3 regions of the Mucilaginibacter sp. UYP27 genome follow, and region 2 is predicted to be linked to each of the others. Evidence: riboswitches for the same ligand, from Rfam matches in the RefSeq annotation. Region 2 holds a riboswitch; each other region holds the start of a gene.

Evidence for each region. Region 2 has a riboswitch for S-adenosylmethionine ahead of metH (methionine synthase). Riboswitches for the same ligand answer to the same signal wherever they lie in the genome.
Region 1: another riboswitch for S-adenosylmethionine. It lies ahead of ABIB39_RS18135 (peroxiredoxin); the one in region 2 lies ahead of metH (methionine synthase).
Region 3: another riboswitch for S-adenosylmethionine. It lies ahead of ABIB39_RS12565 (O-acetylhomoserine aminocarboxypropyltransferase/cysteine synthase family protein); the one in region 2 lies ahead of metH (methionine synthase).

What each region holds. Positions count from the first base shown of each region.
Region 1 is NZ_JBEPPE010000006.1:136,377-138,648, reverse strand. It holds gene ABIB39_RS18140 (SulP family inorganic anion transporter) at 1-506, shown strand, start outside; SAM riboswitch class I at 715-830, shown strand; gene ABIB39_RS18135 (peroxiredoxin) at 1,027-1,662, shown strand; tRNA gene ABIB39_RS18130 (tRNA-Cys) at 1,676-1,746, shown strand; gene ABIB39_RS18125 (DUF5996 family protein) at 1,973-2,272, shown strand, end outside.
Region 2 is NZ_JBEPPE010000001.1:178,705-180,976, forward strand. It holds gene metH (methionine synthase) at 1-1,181, opposite strand, end outside; SAM riboswitch class I at 1,333-1,444, opposite strand; gene ABIB39_RS00680 (Bax inhibitor-1/YccA family protein) at 1,659-2,272, opposite strand, start outside.
Region 3 is NZ_JBEPPE010000003.1:198,721-200,992, reverse strand. It holds gene ABIB39_RS12570 (trans-sulfuration enzyme family protein) at 1-668, shown strand, start outside; SAM riboswitch class I at 810-921, shown strand; gene ABIB39_RS12565 (O-acetylhomoserine aminocarboxypropyltransferase/cysteine synthase family protein) at 1,156-2,272, shown strand, end outside.

The DNA.
Region 1 (2,272 bases), on a different contig from region 2:
TTGAATGGATCAGCTTTATAATATTTAATAAAATGCCCCGGCAGGATGTGTTTGTAGGCATACTGGTAGCCATTATCACCATAGTGCTTCATAACCTGGCGCTTGCAGTATTAATTGGCGTGATCATATCTGCCCTGGTATTTGCCTGGGAAAGCGCCAAACGCATCCGCGCCCGCAAGTACACTGATGGCAGTGGCGTAAAGCATTACGAAATTTACGGTCCGCTGTTTTTTGGTTCGGTAACCGCCTTCAACGAAAAGTTTGACGTTGCCAACGACCCAAATGAAGTAGTGATAGATTTTAAAGATAGCCGCCTTGCGGATATGTCGGGCATCGATGCTTTGAACAAACTAACCGAACGGTACCAAAAGGCAGGCAAAAAACTCCATCTGCAACACCTGAGCAGCGATTGCCGCGGGTTGCTAACCAATGCTGCTAATGTTATCGATGTAAATATCCTCGAGGATCCGGCCTACCATGTGGCAACGGAGAAGAAAGTGCGTTAGGAAAAGGTTCTCCTCTCCTTTAGTTTAGTAAATACTTTTATTCGCTATAAAACACTTTGCACTTACTCACTACTATTCACCGGGCAATCCAGATTTATTTTTCTCCCTGAAATTCAACGAATTAAGCACAAGATCAAATAATAAATATAAAGTCTATAGGAATTATAGAATTAATATCTACTTTTGTGATGTAATCGTTCTTTAAATATACTTATCCAGAAAGACAGAGGGAAAGGCCCTATGATGTCTTAGCAACCTGTACGGCCCCCGGGCTTGTGTAAGGTGCTAATTCCTGCTTCGCAACTTGGCGGAGACAGATAAGCTGATTTAATTGAATTGAATGCCACGCGGCATTCTCTTTTAGCCATTAAGGCTTATCTCTCTTAAAACACTTCTCTGGATTTTATTGACAACAAAATTTGCAATGCATAGCTTTACGCTATCGGCCTTACCCAACCCCTCTCCGCAGGAGAGGGCTTAGAAACAGGGGCTAACATTTAAAATATAAAAAAATATAACCATGAGTTTAAGACTTGGCGACGACGCCCCAAACTTTAAAGCACAAACATCGCAAGGCGAAATTGATTTTTACGAATACCTGGGCGACAGCTGGGGCGTGCTATTCTCGCACCCGGCAGATTATACACCCGTTTGTACCACCGAACTCGGTAAAACCGCATCACTTAAAGACGAGTTTGAGAAACGCAATGTAAAGGTAATTGCCCTTAGTACAGACAGTGCAGAATCGCACAAGGGTTGGATAAGCGACATCAACGAAACGCAGAACGTGGAAGTTACCTTCCCGATAATTGGCGACGAAAGCCGCGAGATTTCGCAGGCTTATGACATGATCCACCCCAATGCATCTTTAGTGGCGACCATACGCTCGTTGTTCATCATCGGCCCGGATAAAAAGATAAAACTGATCATCAGCTACCCGGCATCAACCGGAAGGAATTTCCAGGAGATATTGCGAGTGATTGATAGCCTGCAACTTACGGCCTACCACAGCGTAGCAACCCCTGCCGACTGGAAGGATGGCGAAGACGTTGTAGTGCTGCCATCTATAAAAACTGAAGATATCCCGGCTAAATTCCCTAAAGGGTTTACCGAGGTGAAACCATATTTACGTACAACACCACAGCCCAATAAATAAGGGCTGATAATAGAGTCGCGTGGCCGAGAGGATAGGTATGGGTCTGCAAAACCTTTAACGGTAGTTCGAATCTACCCGCGACGTCCTAACTATAATAACTGACTAACTGATTGCGATGGGCCGGGGGGCTCATCGCTTTCTTTGTTTAAGAAACCTCTCCCCAGCCCTCTGGGAAGGAGAGGGAGGCTAAAAAATCTTTAACCTTCTTTGCGCAGTAGAGAGGGTAGCGCACGTAGTGCCGCGGCGTGAGTAAAATGGCGAACTGGCTTATTTAATAACAATCCCACCATTCACTTGTATATTTACATATATGAGCAACCCAACCCATACCTGGCCTAAACTTGATTTTCATTACCTAAAAGATACCATTGCCACCGTACACATGTGGACGCAGATGATTGGCAAGGTGCGCCTCAAGAAAATGCCCTGGATAAACCACTCCTGGCAGGTTACGCTTTATGTAAGCGCGACAGGGTTGACCACAGGCAGCATCCCTTACGAAGGAGGGCTTTTCCAGGTTGACCTCGATTTTATTGATCATCAACTGCATATATCTACCAGCACGGGCCAAAAGGTAACATCGGCCCTGGGTGCCGAAACCATTGCCGGG
Region 2 (2,272 bases):
TGCAGGGCAACAGCAAGAGCAGCCTCGTAATCTTCGGCCAGGATAAGTTTGGAAAATTTTGGCGACCCGGTGATATTGGTACGCTCACCTATGTTTACAAAGTTTGTTTCGGGGGTAAGGGTTACGGCTTCCAGTCCGCTTAAACGCAAATAGGGCTCAATTTCGGGAAGTAACCGCGGGGAATATTTAGCAGCCTTATCGGCAATACATTTAATGTGATCGGGCGTGGTGCCGCAACAACCACCCACTATGTTTACCAACCCGGCCTTGATAAAATCATCAACCTGGTGGGCGGTTTCATGCGGGGTTTCATCGTAAGCGCCAAATTCGTTTGGCAAACCAGCATTAGGGTACGCCGAGATAAACACACCCGCCTTAGCAGAAAGTTCTTCTAAATGGGGCCTCATTTCTTTTGCACCCAAAGCACAGTTCAACCCTACAGACAGCAAATTAGCATGACTGATAGAATTCCAGAAAGCCTCTACTGTTTGGCCCGAAAGGGTACGGCCTGACGCATCGGTAATGGTACCCGAGATCATGATGCCGCCTGTATCGCGGAAAGCAAGATAATCTTTACCCGCCTCTTTACATTCTTTTTTATACCTGTCGATAGCGAACAGCGCCGCTTTAGCATTCAGGGTATCAAATATGGTTTCGACAAGTAACACGTCCGATCCACCATCTACCAAACCACGCACCTGCTCATAATAAGCTTCGGCAAGGTCGTCAAAAGTAACAGCGCGGTAACCCGGGTCGTTTACATCGGGCGATAAAGATGCGGTACGGTTTGTAGGACCAACAGCTCCTGCTACGAAACGCGGTTTCGACGGGTCTTTTTTGGTATACTCGTCAGCCACTTCGCGGGCTATGCGGGCACCTTCGTAGCTTAATTCGTAGTCAAGTTCTTCGAGGTGGTAATCGGCAAGCGAGATCTTTTGTGTACTGAAAGTATTGGTTTCGATGATATCAGCACCCGCGTCCAAATACTCGGCATGGATGGCTTTGATCACATCCGGGCGGGTAATATTCAGCAGGTCGTTATTGCCTTTAAGGTCGGAGGCATGATCGCGGAAACGCTCGCCGCGGAAATCCTCCTCGGCAAGTTCGTAACGCTGTATCATGGTGCCCATTGCCCCGTCAATAACCAGTATGCGCTTTTGTAATTCTTTTCTAATATCCATTTGTTGGTATCAAGTAGCGACTATCAGGTATCAAGTACCGAAATTTCGATACATGAGCATAATAACCAGCACAAGAAAAGTCTTGATACGTGATACTAATTACCTGATACTAAAAAACTTATTTCGAAAAGTCGGGTGTTAAATTGACTTTCACTTATCTGTCCCCGGTTATTCTTTTAACCGGAGTAGAATGTAGCACCTTGTTAAGTAACAGGTTGCTAAGACATCGCAGGGTCTAATCCCTCCGTCTTTCTCCATAAGCGTTACAAAGATGAATAATAATGTTGTAAAGTGCAAATGATAACTCACCCCCTGCCCCCTCTCTGCTGCGCAAAGAGGGGATGCTTATTTTCATCCCTCTTTTCGCGTAGCGAAGAGAGGGTGGTCGAGCGAAGCAATGACCGGGTGAGTAAACTCTTAAACCAAAAAAGCCGCTTGCTTTATCAGCAAACGGCTTCAATTGTATTAGATATCTAACTATCTCCTGTTACCGCCAAATACGCGAAGCAATGCGAGAAAAAGATTTATAAAATCAAGGTAAAGTGTTAAAGCGCCCATAACGGCCATTTTTTTGCCTGAGGCATCGCCATACTCTATACCGGCACCAATGCGCTTTAGCTTTTGCACGTCATAAGCGGTTAGCCCTACAAACACGGCAACCATAATATAGCTAATGATCAGGTCAAAACCTCCGCTATGAAATATAAGTACATTTAACACCGTTGCCACGACACCGCCTATTAAAAGCATGATAAGGATAGAGCCGAATTTAGTCAAATCCTGGTGGGTGATGTAACCGCCAACCGCCATAACACCAAATACAATTGACGATGTTATAAACGCGCTTGCAATCAATTGCGGCGGATAAGCGTAAAATATAGAACTAAGGCTGATACCCATCAAAGCCGAAAATACAACGAACATTAAGCCAACGCCCACAATGCTTATTTTGGCTAACAACGGCCTAAAAAGAAACACAATGATTAGAGGAGACAACATAACTACTGTTCCCCATATATTGTTAGCACCGGTTTCCGGGTTACGGATAAGAGCCGATAACTCTTTTGTATTGGCAAAGAAATACGCGCAGG
Region 3 (2,272 bases), on a different contig from region 2:
TTACCGACATAAAAAAGGTAGTGGCGATAGCGCGCGAACACAATATAAAAGTAGTGTGCGATAATACATTTGCCACTCCTATTTGCCAAAACCCTATCGCGTTGGGAGCCGATCTGGTAATGCATTCGTCTACTAAATACTTTGGCGGCCACAGCGACCTGATGGGCGGTGCATTAATTACTGCCGAAAAAAGCGACTGGTGGGAAAAGATCCGCAATGTACAAACCATGGGCGGCGCCGTGCCCTCTCCTATGGATTGTTACTACCTGGTGCGCAGTATTAAAACCCTGCCTTACCGTGTTAAGGGCCATGTGCAAAACGCGCAATTGCTGGCTAATTTTTTAGTGAACCATCCGGAGGTAGAAGATGTGATGTACCCTGGCCTTACATCTCATCCGCAATATGAAATTGTTAAAGCCCAAATGAATTACCCCGGTGCCATGATGTCATTCACTTTAAAAGGTGGTGAAGTAAAGGCCAAAAAGGTTGTTAATTCGCTCAAGGTTTTTACCCAGGCAACCAGCTTGGGCGGTGTGGAAAGTTTGATAGAGCACCGCGCGTCAGTTGAAGGGCCGGACACTAAAACACCGTTTAATTTGTTGAGGGTATCTGTAGGGCTGGAGCATATTGATGATCTGATTGCCGATCTGGAACAGGCGATGGCATAATTATTATAATGCTTTACAACGGTTTTACATATAAATGATAATTTATTAAAAATTTAATTTGGATTTTAAAATCCGATTAGCCTATATTTGAAACATTATTTGGTAGCGATACCACGATCAATTTTCCCTCACACGGATTTTGGTTTATAAAGAAGCGGCGAGAGATCAGGCTCAGAGAACCGCTGGCAACCCTACAAGGTGTAGAAGGTGCCAATTCCTGTCCCGGAGAATAGTTAACCGGGGGATATAAATTTTTAATCATGAAAAGTTTAACTTACGTACAAATAAACACATCGCAGGCCCCATCGGCCCAAAGCTTAGCATACAACCAATTCCACGGCTGTATTTGTATGTGTTGCTGCTGCTGTTGATTCGGTAACACGTTCCCTTTTCTGTTTTCCTGAAAAATACGTGATCTGCTGAATAGGATAGTTCTATCCTGTCGTAACCTTTAACATTTCATTTAAATACCCTTAATCTACAGAATATGTCTAAATTAAAATTCGAAACACTGCAACTACATGCCGGACAGGAAGTTGACCCTATTACAGGCGCGCGTGCAGTACCATTATTTCAAACCACATCATACGTGTTTAAAAATGCCGAGCATGGTGCAAACCTGTTTGCGCTAAAAGAATTTGGCAATATATACACCCGTTTAATGAACCCCACCACCGATGTTTTTGAGAAGCGTATTGCCGCTCTTGAAGGTGGCATCGCGGCTTTGGCAACAGCATCAGGCCAGGCAGCACAATTTATCGCCTTGAACAATATTTTACAGGCCGGAGATAACTTTGTTACCTCCCCTTTCTTGTACGGCGGTACTTATAACCAGTTTAAGGTTGCCTTTAAACGCCTTGGTATAGAGGTGCGTTTTGCCGAGGATGATACCGCGGAGAATATCGAAAAACATATCGACAGCAAAACCAAAGCCATCTATACCGAAACCATCGGTAATCCCGGTTTCAGCGTCCCCGATTTTGAACAACTGGCTAAATTGGCGAACAAGCACGATCTGCCGCTGATGGTTGATAATACATTCGCCGCAGGCGGATACCTGTTCCGCCCGTTACAGCATGGCGCCCATGTGGTTGTAGAATCTACCACTAAATGGATCAACGGGCATGGCACCAGCATTGGCGGCGTTATTGTAGATGGCGGTACTTATGATTGGGGCAACGGCAAGTTCCCGCAGTTTACCGAGCCAAGCGAAGGCTACCACGGTTTAATATTCAATGACGTATTTGGTGTAAACGGACCTTTTGGAAACATCAACTTTATCATTCGTGCCCGGGTTGAAGGTTTGAGGGATTTTGGGCCGTCGCAATCACCGTTTAATTCATGGTTGAATATCCAGGGATTAGAAACTTTGTCGCTGCGTGTACAACGCCATGTAGATAACGCCCTTGAACTTGCCAAATGGCTGGAGCAGCACCCACAAGTAGAATCTGTTAATTACCCGGGGTTGGAATCATCAGCGTCCCACACCCTTGCCAAAAAGTATTTGAAAAATGGTTTCGGTGCTGTGTTGTCCTTTAAAATTAAGGGTGATAAGGAACTTGCCAATAACCTCATCGATAACCTGCAATTGGTTAGCCACTTAG